DNA from 4 places in the Paenibacillus sp. FSL E2-0201 genome. Region 3 is predicted to be linked to each of the others. Evidence: riboswitches for the same ligand, from Rfam matches in the RefSeq annotation. Region 3 holds a riboswitch; each other region holds the start of a gene.
The links. Region 3 has a riboswitch for cyclic di-AMP ahead of NSU15_RS00190 (3D domain-containing protein). Riboswitches for the same ligand answer to the same signal wherever they lie in the genome.
Positions count from the first base shown of each region.

Region 1 (3,240 bases), 1.2 Mb from region 3:
CGATTACTACAAATTGCTGTGCTTTCATTTCGGATTAACTCCTATCCAATAATTATTTTACCTTCTGGGTGCTTATACAATGGTTTTCCCTGCTTTGGTCCAAGCGCATACACTAACGTTAATGGACCCAGCCGACCCGCAAACATCGTCAGACAAATCAGAATCTTGCCGATAACAGACAGTTCAGGTGTCAGCCCCATACTTAGTCCAACCGTTGCAAAGGCTGAGGTCGTCTCAAATAGTATTGCTAAGAAATTACTATCCTCTGTTGTGGACAGTAACATCGACACAGAGAGGACCAATAGTAAAGCCAGTAAAGTTAACGTCAACGCTTTATAGATACGCTCCTGCGCCAATCGATAACGGAACAGCACAACATCTTCACGCCCGCGAAGCATCGCGATTACTGCACCAATCATAATCGTAAAGGTCGTAGTCTTGACCCCACCGCCTGTTGAACCCGGTGATGCTCCAATAAACATAAGGATAACCATAAAGAACTGTGAGGCTTGCCGCAGTCCGGCAATATCCACCGTGTTGGCACCAGCGGTTCGGGGCGATACAGACTGAAAGAATGCGGATAATATTTTGCCGCCGAGATTCAGATCACCCAGTGTGCGCTGATTCGTAAATTCAAATATAAAAATAACCAAAGCACCAATAACAATAAGCCCAGCCGTGGTAGAGAGTACAACTTTGCTATGCAAAGACAATTTACGTTTTACACGAAACTCCACCAGATCAGACATGACAATAAAACCAATACCGCCGGAGACAATCAGAAACATCACCACAATATTCACTAGCGGGTCATATACATAGTCGGTTAAACTCCGAAAATCCCCAAAAATATCAAATCCAGCATTATTAAACATGGACACTGCATGAAATATTCCAAAATAAATGGCCTTTCCCAGCGGCATATCAAACGCCCAACGTATGGACAGCAGCACCGCTGCACAACCCTCAATGACTAATGAATAAATAAGTACTCTTCGGATCAGTCGAACAATCCCCTCCATAGAACCTTGGTTCATGGCTTCCTGCAGGATTAACCTGTCCCGCAAAGAGATTTTGCGTTTCATCATCATGGCAAATAAGGTGGCCATTGTCATAAAACCTAAGCCGCCAACCTGGATAAGCACCATAATCACGGTTTTCCCAAAAATGGTGAATGTCGTCCCGGTGTCCAGTACCACGAGTCCTGTCACACAGGTTGCCGATGTAGCAGTAAACAACGCATCAATAAAACTCACTGCATTCTTACTAGTACTCGAAATGGGAAGCATAAGCAGCAAGGCGCCTATCAGAATAATCGATGCAAAACCGAGCACCATAATCTGAGGCGGAGAGAGCTTCAGAAACTTTGATTCAGAAACTCTGCGAAACTGTGAAGCCACTATGCTCACCCTCTTATCTTAATTTAAAGAATTCCAACAAAAAAAGCACTGGAAAACCAATGCTACCCTTGGTTCCTGCAGTAAATTAGCCTACGAGGTTAGCTGACGGATTCGGACTGTGCAGGCTGCCCTATTCGTTCCTAGAACGAAATTCACCCCTGATGAATAAAGTCACCTTTTACGGCGTATACTCATCTTTTCATTACTTCTTATGGTTCCCCCGTTTTCACCTGAAATTCGGCTATATACAATTGCATACAAATTATATCTGTTATTTCGATAAATCACAAAGACACAATTAATGGTGATTCATATGAAAAATGCGGTTTGGAGAGGATGTACCAGAAGGAGTGCCTTTTCTCATCACTTTTCCGTGTTTTCCCTGCAATTGCATCGTTTTTCATGAAAAATGAAGAAATGATCACTTTAAATTCATGGTATATATTCAGTTTCCTATTCTATAATATCTCTATTACCCATAAAAAAAATATACGATGATTTTTGTAACTAACATGGCACTAATACTATAATGGAACATAACATTGTCAGTTTACAAGGAGGCGTTACATGAATCCCGTTGGCCAGCCCTTACAGCAACGTGCCCTCTCCAAGAGGCTCATCATCTCGGGCATTATCGGTCTTATTCTATTTATTATGTTTCAGATTGCCCCCTCGGTGCTAAATAGCCCTGCCGGGGAAGATACTACCGTCATCAGTAAGGCGGAAGCCCGCGACAAAGCGATATCATTTGCGGAACAAAAGTTAAACTATACCAAAGCACCAAACGATCAGTGGAATGTACTTTATGAAACGGATTCTTCCTTTTACGGTTATATGTCCCGCGAGAAGCTTTTGGAGGACTATACAAAAAAGAAATTGGATCAACGATATCCTTTTGACATCTTTCGTGTAACACTTAGTCCTTCAGCGGAACAAGAGCCACTGATCTCCGTTGACCTCAATATGTATACTGGCGCAGTTGTCGCCTTCACACAAGGAGCAGAAGGATCATCTGCAGAATTGCCAAGCAATGTAACCACTGGCGCAAAAGAAGAGGACAAGGGTGCTGACTTGTCTTTGGCACAAAAAGAAAATCTTGCCCGCCCCTGGCTTCAGGAATGGGATGTGAATCCCGCCAAGCTGCAAATTGAATCGAATGCAGGAAACTATGGGCTCGTGTATACTGACCGTTCCGTTCAGATCGGCGAATCCTTGCTTCACTATTATTTCGATTTCGCTGACGAACAGGTATCCAGCTTTAAAGCCGGATTTACTGCTCCAGCTTGGCATACCTCCTACGTGAAGGACCAGACCTCTCTCGCGGAAAAGCTTACTCTATTCGGTTACGGTCTGCCTACCTTAGCTTTAGGAATTTTGGCACTCATCTACAGCATACTTAGAAAAGAACATACCTCCTTTAAGCGCGGAATTTTCCTAAGCTCGGCTTATTTTGTAATCATGATGATCAGCACCTATAATATGCTTCCTGAATCTTCGGGCGAAGGACTCGAGGCTCAGATCACTTCCGTCATTATGTTCATCATTTATGCCTTATATAGCCTGCTAATGTCCTCCCTGCTCTATTTCTCTTTAGTTGGAGGGGACGGCCTTTGGAAAAAAGAAGAGTGGATGAACCCATGGCCTCGTGCTAAAGAGCCTGGCTATGGTAAATACGTGCTGGATAGTATCCGGGCTGGATACATCTGGGCATTCGTGCTACTAGGGGTACAGACCCTTATGTTCATCGTATTATCATTGACTTTGCAGAACTGGTCCACTACTGACGCTACTCAATCTCCTTACAACATGAGATATGCTTGGCTGCTGCCTATCGTTGCAT
Region 1 is NZ_CP150154.1:5,664,411-5,667,650, forward strand. It holds gene NSU15_RS25465 (TrkA family potassium uptake protein) at 1-28, opposite strand, end outside; gene NSU15_RS25470 (TrkH family potassium uptake protein) at 42-1,337, opposite strand; cyclic di-AMP (ydaO/yuaA leader) riboswitch at 1,474-1,653, opposite strand; gene NSU15_RS25475 (CPBP family intramembrane glutamic endopeptidase) at 1,968-3,240, shown strand, end outside.
Region 1: it holds a riboswitch for cyclic di-AMP, as region 3 does, so the genes downstream of both, NSU15_RS25470 (TrkH family potassium uptake protein) here and NSU15_RS00190 (3D domain-containing protein) in region 3, are expected to answer to the same signal.

Region 2 (3,240 bases), 3.2 Mb from region 3:
TAGTCCACAGAGGACAGAAAGGAATTCTCCTTGAGTAAACCTAATAAAAGTACAAGCGTTCCCCAGCTAAGCAAACAAGAGAAACGGCGGGTAGAACAGGAGCAACAAAAGCAGAAGACGAGAATTTTAATTATTGGTTCAATTGCTTTAGTAGTCATCATTTTTGTTGGATTGTTTATGTTAGCTTCGAAAGATGCCGCAAAAAATGCCACTACGGGAGAACCAGTGGAATTCAATTACAGTGAGCTACCTAGAGTCGGTAAAGAGGATGCACCTGTTAAAATTGTTGAATTTGGTGATTTAAAATGTCCAGCGTGTTCCCAATTTGCAACTTCAGTTAAACCGAAGATTGTTCAAGATTTTGTCAACGAGGGAAAAGCAGCGCTCTACTTTGTAAATATGGCTTTCGTTGGTCCAGACTCTGAGACTGCCTCACTTGCTGCATTATCTGTATATCATCAGAATAAAGATGAATTCTGGAAGTTCTACGATGCTGTATACGCACAGCAAGGTGATGAGAGCGAAGAATGGGCAACTGAAGATTTCTTAGTAAGCCTTGCGGAGAAAGAGAAGTTAACTATCGATTACGAACTGCTACGTAAAGATATCAAGGATCGTACGTATGCAGATGACCTAAATAAGGGCATGCAGCTAGCTACTGAAGCAGGGGTAACTACAACGCCATCCCTTTACATCAATGGAGTAAAGACTGCGGATCCATTTAACATTGAAGCGATTTCAACTGAAATTAATGACGCTGCAAAAGCTGTGGAGGCAAAGTGACAAAGTTCCTATCTTTTTGCAAGCGTAACTGCCTGTATCTGGCCTGGTTCGTCTCTTTAGTTGCTGTTGCCGGTAGCTTGTATTTGAGCGAAGTATTGAAATATGAACCTTGTAAGCTTTGCTGGTTCCAGCGAATTTTCATGTATCCTCAGTTATTCCTCTTGGGAATTGCAACGTTTCGAGGGGATAAACGGATAATCCCTTATGTACTTCCACTAAGCTTGATTGGTGGCAGTATCTCGATCTATCACTATGCGGAACAGAAAATTCCTGCGTTAAGTAAAGTTCTTCCTTGTACAATTGGTGTTCCTTGTAATAAGGATTACTTGAACTTTTTTGGATTCATTACGATACCATTCCTTGCGTTAATCGCTTTTGCTTTAATTAGTATTTTACTTTGGTACGGACGTAAGGAAGAAGAAGTGATGGAGTTAGATACAGAGGAAAGTTTAGGATTTTGATTTTCTAACTTTAAGTGATCCGAAAAAATGTGAAAAGTGATTAAAAACACGATCCAGAGGGATAATTGAAGAGAATGAAAGAGAGCATCCAATAAGACTCTGTATTTGCGCTTACTGGATGTTTTTTCATTCTTTTTTCATTTTTTTCAACGCTTTACTGTAACCACTTTGTAGACTAATATTAGACCTTGTGAGAAGTTGAATATGCGCTGAATTTTCTTAGGAAAAACGGGGGAACCAAACTTGGCATTCGTGCCAATGGGGTGAATCGGAATGGGTCGATTGGACTTAAACCGTAGGGCTATACCACAGCCCGAATCCGCCAGCTAACCTCGTAAGCAAAGGTGGGATAATGACCATGCATAGCATGCGGATCATTTCCGTATGCTATTTTTAGTGTCTGCATTTATGAAATCCACCAATGAAAACAGCGCGCGGAATTTCCGTTTCAGCTCCCAAAGAAAGGAACTGTATCCACCATGGTAAGCAAGGTAAAACGACTATTGATCGGGCGTCCGATGAAGTCGAACGAACTCGATCATGAAAAGTTATCCAAGGTTAAAGCACTGGCTGTCCTGTCTTCTGATGCGCTCTCGTCTGTAGCCTACGGAACGGAACAAATTCTGATTGTACTAGTGGCTGCAGGGTTTACTGCCATCTGGTATTCCCTGCCAATTGCATTAGCCGTATTGGGCCTGCTGGCCATCCTGATTTTATCCTATCGGCAGACGATCTACGCTTATCCTCAGGGAGGCGGAGCTTACATCGTTGCCAAGAGTAATCTTGGTGTTCCGACAGGGCTTTTAGCAGGAGGGTCTTTGTTAGTGGATTACATTCTGACCGTTGCTGTTAGTGCGTCGGCAGGGACGGATGCGATCACATCGGCTTTTCCAAGTCTTCATAATCACACCGTTCTTATTGCAGTATCCGTTATTATTCTTCTTACTTTAATTAATCTTCGCGGAGTTACAGAATCAGCTTCATTCATCGCAATCCCAGTGTATTTATTCGTGGTGTCGATTGTAGTGTTGATTATCTCCGGTATTATTAAATATGCAGCAGGTGGCGTGCATGCGAATGTCCCTGAAATTGGCGCTGCTGTTTCAAATGTTAGTTTGTTTCTACTATTAAAAGCCTTCAGTTCTGGCTGTTCGGCTCTTACGGGTGTAGAGGCTGTATCTAATGCTATTCCAAACTTTAAAGCACCTGCAGAAAAGAATGCAGCCAAGACCTTAATGGTCATGGGAGTTATACTTGGATTTATGTTCACAGGCATCACACTCCTGGCGTATTGGTACGGCATAGTGCCTGACGAAAAGGCCACAGTTGTTTCTCAGATCGCTGAATCGACCTTTGGTCGCGGAACTTTATATTTTTTCATACAAGGTATCACAGCAGTAATTTTGTTCTTGGCGGCTAATACGGCATACTCAGCGTTCCCGCTGCTTGCATTTATGTTTGCAAAAGATAAATATATGCCGCATGCTTTTATGGTTCGTGGTGACCGTCTAGGCTTCTCCAATGGTATTATTTTTCTAGGTGTTCTGTCAGCTCTGCTTGTAGCTGCATTCCACGGAAATACAGAAAGCCTGATTCCTCTTTATGCGGTTGGTGTCTTCATTCCTTTCACATTGTCTCAGCTAGGAATGATGGTTCATTGGTTTAAAACCAAACCAGCGGGATGGAAAAAAAGATTTGTTGTAAATACCATTGGTATGCTGACTACATTGACGATTACGCTTATTTTTATCATTACTAAGTTCTCAAGCGTATGGATGGCTTTCATTTTCTTACCTGCTGTAATGTTTGTGTTCTACCGTATCCACAAGCACTATTTGAATATTGCAGATGAGCTTCGTATATGTCCGAGTACAGATAAACCTTTGATTAAAGGCAGCACGGTTGTTGTCCCTGTTGCCGGTGTAACACGTGCTGTACTGCATTCCATTAGCTATGCCAAGTCTTTAACGGATAATGTTGTAGCAGTATATGTTGG
Region 2 is NZ_CP150154.1:3,588,244-3,591,483, reverse strand. It holds gene NSU15_RS16195 (thioredoxin domain-containing protein) at 31-783, shown strand; gene NSU15_RS16190 (disulfide oxidoreductase) at 780-1,244, shown strand; cyclic di-AMP (ydaO/yuaA leader) riboswitch at 1,442-1,600, shown strand; gene NSU15_RS16185 (APC family permease) at 1,724-3,240, shown strand, end outside.
Region 2: it holds a riboswitch for cyclic di-AMP, as region 3 does, so the genes downstream of both, NSU15_RS16185 (APC family permease) here and NSU15_RS00190 (3D domain-containing protein) in region 3, are expected to answer to the same signal.

Region 3 (3,240 bases):
TGACTTGGAGATTGATTTTCCGACAGATTTGCCCTATGATGTGTTCCGTCCGGGAGAAGCCTTTGACAATAAGCAAATCTTGCTGCTTGATCGACATGATCAGCTGAGGGAAATTTCAGAGGTGTCGGATATTGTACGCTCTATTAGCGGCATTCATCGTGGCAGGTATCATCTGTATTTTCCTCAAGATAAGTTGAGACAAGCGCTTACAAGATTGCCATCTTCAATAGCAGAGATTTTTGCAAAATAATACAAGAAAATATGGGATTTTTGACAAGAAGAAACGATGTTTTCGTCTTTTCAAATCAATAACTGCTTCCCGTAGAAATAGACGATACAATAGATGGCGTGAAATTCACACTGTCTTATGTTAAAAAACAACAAGGAGTGACGGCAAAAATGTTTCTGTTTGACACACATACGCATCTGGATGCACCTCAATTCGACGAGGATCGCGAAGAAGTTATCGCTCGTGCTGTAGAGGCTGGCGTTAGTAAGATGATTAATATCGGATTTAATCGGGAGACGATTCCCTCTACGATGAAGCTGGCAGAATCTTATGATTATATTTATGCTGCAGTGGGCTGGCATCCGCAGGATGCGATAGATATGAAAGAAGGAGACCTCGATTGGATCGCTTCTTTGTGCAGTCATAAAAAAGTGGTGGCTATTGGGGAAATTGGACTGGATTATTACTGGGATACCTCTCCCAAGGATGTGCAACATGAGGTTTTTCGCAAGCAAATCGGACTAGCCCGTGAACTAAAGATGCCGATTTGTATTCATGACCGTGATGCCCATGAAGATGTTGTACGGATTTTGCGGGAGGAAAAGGCAAATGAGGTTGGAGGCGTAATGCACTCATTCTCAGGAAGCTGGGAAACGGCAAAAATGTGCTTGAATCTTGGTTTTCATTTATCGTTTGGAGGACCCATTACGTTCAAAAATGCACGAGTGCCAAAAGAAGTGCTTGCGCAGACCCCGTTAGACCGATTATTGATCGAAACGGATGCTCCATATTTGACTCCTCATCCCTTCCGCGGGAAGCGAAATGAGAGTGCTCATGTGAAGTTGGTAGCAGAGGCGGCAGCTGAAATTAAAGGGCTAACATGGGAAGAATTGGCTAAAATAACGTATGCGAACGCACTGGAACGATTTGGGATTGAGTGAAAACGGGAGTAAAATAGGCGAAAAATAGAGAATGGCCGATATATTAAACTTTTTTAATATAAAAACGGCTGAATATTACAATATTTTAACCAAATTTTTGCTTAAACGTGGTTGAATCGTCCTTTACAACATGCATCAAAACAGGATATCATCTTTTCAGTGATGTGGGCTGTGTTATAGTGACAGCCACTGATTCATGGATCGTCTCGCTGAGTCTCCGTATGGAGAACGGGGGAACCAATATTGACCTGTCGCATGCCTGTATTTTGAATACGGCTTCGACGTGCCACAGGACAGTATTTGATTTCTTCACGTGGTCTTTGGGGTGAATTTAAGGGCAACCGCCATGAGCGGGTGACCTGAAATAGGGCGTCTCTCTTTCGTCCGAACCCGACAGCTAACCCCGTAAGCGCAAGTAAGAGAGGCAACCTCGTGCACAAGCATTCTCTATTCTGAATTTGGAGAAGCCACGAAAGAGTCCTCAATTGAACTCTTTTTAGGCTTTTTTATTTTTGAATAAATAGAATGTTGCCCACATACTGTTATATAACAGGGGTGGGAGTAGCTGTGCCGAGCAGGCGATCCATGAGCAGGAGACGCTAAGTTATTAAGTGCGTGTCCTGTGACAATCTCAAATAGTTTCGTCAAAGGAATTCAGTCCTCATGATATACAATTGACGACGGGGCTATGTAAGGAGGATGGAGAGAATGGGCGTATTCCAACCAGAAGTATCCCATGATTCGCAGTCATCCAGCAGGTCTTTCGCACTACGGTGGGAGCAAGTAAATACTCGCGTACTTTTACTTGCAGGCGTGATTTCAGTCGCTATCGCGCTACTTATTCTGCTGTACGTACACGGTCAAAGTAACAAACAATTATTTTTAGTAATAGACGGGCAGACACAGACGCTTGAAACGCGAGAAGCGCTTCTTGGTGATGTGCTGGAGAAAGAGCAAATTTCGCTGCAGCCGCATGATGAACTATCTTTAGGTCTGAGTGATGAAATAAAAGACGGTGACCGTGTCGTTATCAATCGTGCGCAGAAAATTAGCCTTATTGCGGACGGAGCAACAAAAACGTTATATACAACCGAGGATACAATCGGTAAAGCAATTGACAAAATGGGCATCACCCTAGAAGGTCATGATAAGATTTTCCCTTCGTTAGACACCGCCATTTCTGCCAACATGGAGATTAAGATTGTTCGCATCAACAAACAGACTGTACAGCGGACAACTAACTTACCCTTCAGAGTCATCAAGACAGCAGACCCCTCCCTTACTGTGGGAACAGTTAGAGTGGCACAGGCAGGCAAACCAGGCGTCATGATTCAGCATATTGAAAAGATCTACCAAGACGGAGAACTGGCCTCTATGCGCATGATTGGTAAGGAAGTACAAACGGTAACGAAAGATAAAGTTATTGCCGTTGGTACCAAACCACTTCCTAAGCCGGCTGTAGCTAAGACTACAACAACTTCCAAATCAAACACTACTTCCAAAACGGCTAAGGTTAGCGCCAAGACTAATAACGTCACAAGCAAGGCTGGCGTAGACTTTGAGTACAAGAAGATGATTAAGAACGTCTCCATGACAGCTTATTCATCAGAAGAGCCAGGTATAGGTACCAAAACTGCCTCCGGAACACGCGTAACGGAAGGTCGTACAATTGCAGTAGACCCGAATGTAATCCCTATTGGCTGGTGGGTATATATTGAGGGGCTTGGATTCCGCCGAGCTGAAGATACTGGCGGTGCCATTAAAGGCAATAAAGTAGATGTCTATTACGATTCACTGAGCCATGTGCGTAATTTCGGTCGTAAATCACGTACCGTTTATGTGATTGGACCTGTGAAGCCGGAGTTAAATTAGTTCGGAAGCTTTTGCAAATTATTCTTTGATAAGCTATAGTGATGATAACCGTTAAGGAACGCCAGATGATCATTTCGTTGATCGCAGAGCAACCGCTCATCACTTATAAATTCTTTAACCAAAAGAAGAGGAGCGAAACCTCTTCTTTTTTGCTTTTTTTGGAAGGAGTCAATAGATATGATTAAGGAATTAATTGTC
Region 3 is NZ_CP150154.1:40,813-44,052, forward strand. It holds gene NSU15_RS00180 (HD domain-containing protein) at 1-250, shown strand, start outside; gene NSU15_RS00185 (TatD family hydrolase) at 400-1,170, shown strand; cyclic di-AMP (ydaO/yuaA leader) riboswitch at 1,368-1,597, shown strand; gene NSU15_RS00190 (3D domain-containing protein) at 1,879-3,042, shown strand; gene rnmV (ribonuclease M5) at 3,220-3,240, shown strand, end outside.

Region 4 (3,240 bases), 2.6 Mb from region 3:
CAAGCCCTGTATCACGTACAACTCATGACTACACCCTTCTCGTATTTACCGGGGGGAACGGGCAACTGAACCTCGATGATCAGAGCGTGACGCTGAGTACAGATAAATGTTATCTACTAGCTCCCGGAATCTCCTATTGTACGAGCAATCAGGAAATGACCATGTATTATTATCTCATCACCTTTTCAGCAATTTATACAAAAGAGCATCCAGAACGTTATTCTGGCGAACTACTTTCAGGCAGACGCGAATTAATAGTCCACCCGTTCACTAAGGTAATCCGTCTTGTGGAAGATTTGCTTATGAACAAGAATAGCTTCGATGATGTGCAGCAATTCAAGCGACAATTGAAATTCCAGGAATTGATGCTGCTATTTTTTGAGCATAATTATCCTTCTAAGCATCTACCAAGTCCCACAGAATCCGTAGAAATGACTATACAATTCATAGAGGAGCATTATACAGAGAGCATCAGCGTGAAGCAGTTGGCTGAGCTTGCGGGGATATCGTTCTGGCAGTATACACCGATCTTTCAACAGCTTACCGGCAAAAAGCCACTTGAGTACCTGACCGATCTGCGCATTAGTCATTCCAAGCGCTTCCTGCAGGAATCGACGGAACCGCTGCGTGAAATCGCCAGACTGGTAGGCTTCTCCGATGAATATTATTTCAGCCGCCGCTTTCGGCAAAAAACCGGAGTTACCCCCGGACAATATGCGCATCAGCGAGGTCGTAAGCTTACCGTCAAAGATTGGACAGGCCATGAAGTGGAGATTCCAGAGCAAGCGAGACGCATTGTCTATCATGGAGAGACACTTGGCGACCTTCTCGCACTAGGCGTGAAGCCCATCGGAGGAGATGAAGCATTCGTGCGGAACAGCGTCTATAAACATCGGCTTAAAAAGCTCGCCAATGTTGGTTTTCCGCTGGACCCGCAGCTGACCGCTTCACTTAATCCAGATTTGATTATTTTGGCCAATAGTGATGAAAGAGCCTATAGAACCGTTTCCGGCATCGCCCCGACACTCACCTTTGATTCCTTTGCACCACTCGAAAGTCGAATGCGAACACTAGGCAGCTGGCTCGGTAAACAACGCGAAGCCGAAGCGTGGCTGGAGTCATTTACAATCAAAAATGCTGCTATGTGGCAGCATCTTTACGAGACCAGTCTCCAAGCCGGAGAGACTGCCTCTGCTTTGGTCTATGACCACGGAAATCATCTGTATGCTATGGGAATGTCCGGATTCTCCACAGCGCTTTATGCTCCATGTGGTCTACAACCGACAGAGGAGATTCAAGCCATACTGGATGAAGAATTAGGGTTCGCTGAAGTTGATCCAGCGCGATTGCCTGCCTATACTGGAGATTATATCTTCATGCTCATTCCTGAGCGTCCAGACTCACGGGCTGCTATGGAGCGACTACTAGACAGTTCACTTTGGAAAAGTCTTCCAGCAGTACGTCAGGGACATGTTTATCTGCTCGACGGAAGCAAATGGAACTCTAGTGATGCGTTAACTCGGGAGAAGCTGCTAACGCTGCTACCTAAACTGCTCGGTGGAAGCCCCCCTAGTAATTGAAGGTGAATCTAGGATTCTCTTTTGACTTTTCAAAACTTCATGGGGTATACTTTACCTACGCTTAATTTCCAACTTTTACAGTTGAAAAGCGGGGGAACCAGTTAATTGGGGCGAATCATTGAGCATTAGAATGTAGGGTACCATCTTACCCGAGTCCGTCAGCTAACCTCGTCAGCAGTGGATGGGTCTGCTTTTCATGTTATTTACATAACCAGAGACCCTTGCTAAGGGTCTCTTTTTGTGTTTTTTGGGACCCTGCTGGCAGTAGATTGGCCTTTGACACTAAGGCTTCCTCTTTTCTCACACAAAGGGACAAAGGAGAGATGTAAGTGCAAAAGGTAAAGTACATCACGGATATTAACAAAATTGCTATGTTGTCTGATCTGGAAAAAGAGAACTTGAAAGAAATCACGGACAAATTTGTTTTTCGTGTGAATGACTACTATCTGTCTTTGATCAACTGGGACGATCCAGATGATCCCATTCGTAAACTGGTTATCCCTAACGAAGGTGAACTGCTGGAATATGGACGTTGGGATGCTTCGGATGAAGACACGAATTATGTGGTGCCGGGTTGTCAGCACAAGTATAAAACAACAGCATTACTGATTGTATCCGAGGTCTGCGGAGCCTATTGCCGCTACTGCTTCCGTAAACGCCTGTTCCGAAATGACGTGAAAGAAGCGATGTCTGATGTCTCTCCGGGACTGGAGTATATTGCAAACCACCCTGAGATTAACAACGTTCTTCTTACGGGCGGTGACAGTTTAATTCTCTCCACACCAAAGCTAAGATCCATTATTGAAAACTTAAGAAGCATTGAGCATGTCAAGATTATCAGATTAGGTTCGAAGATTCCCGTATTTAATCCGATGCGGATCTCTGAAGACGAAGAGCTGTTGGAGCTGATTCGTACTTACTCTACCGAAGACAAGCGAATTTATGTTATGGCGCATATCAATCATCCTCGTGAAATCACACCTGAAGCCAAAAAAGCATTTAAAGCCCTCCACAACGCTGGGGCAATTGTCGTAAATCAGACCCCCGTCCTTAAAGGCATCAATGATGATCCCGTTATATTGGGAGAATTGCTAGACCGACTCTCATGGGCTGGCGTAACACCTTACTACTTCTTCGTGAATCGTCCCGTTGCCGGAAACCGAGATTTTGTATTACCTCTTGAGCAAGTCTATCAAATTGTAGAAGAAGCCAAAGCCAGAACCTCAGGACTTGGCAAAAGAGTACGCCTATCCATGTCACACACCTCCGGAAAGATAGAAATTCTCGCCATTGATAACGGAAAAGCCTATCTTAAATATCATCAATCCAGAGATCAGGAATACGGAAAGTTCATGATTCTAGATTGCCCTAAGGATGCAGAATGGTTTGATGACCTGCCCGGAAATGAGGAATATTGGACCCCTCCTGTGAAAAAAAATGACGCTATTATTTCTGTTAATGCGTTATCAAACAAGACTGCGGATCTGATTTGTAAATAATTCAATCAATTCTTTTTATATAAATCCTGACCAAGATACTCAGAAGACTCAAATGAAATATAAGCCCCACCATAAAGCATGCAATCACACTAAAACCACTAGCATCTTCTATAGCAAAAAACAACTTAGCAGGCCAATACGTAGGAATCCACGCACCTGTG
Region 4 is NZ_CP150154.1:2,591,833-2,595,072, reverse strand. It holds gene NSU15_RS11290 (AraC family transcriptional regulator) at 1-1,580, shown strand, start outside; cyclic di-AMP (ydaO/yuaA leader) riboswitch at 1,629-1,770, shown strand; gene NSU15_RS11285 (KamA family radical SAM protein) at 1,910-3,079, shown strand; gene NSU15_RS11280 (hypothetical protein) at 3,081-3,240, opposite strand, start outside.
Region 4: it holds a riboswitch for cyclic di-AMP, as region 3 does, so the genes downstream of both, NSU15_RS11285 (KamA family radical SAM protein) here and NSU15_RS00190 (3D domain-containing protein) in region 3, are expected to answer to the same signal.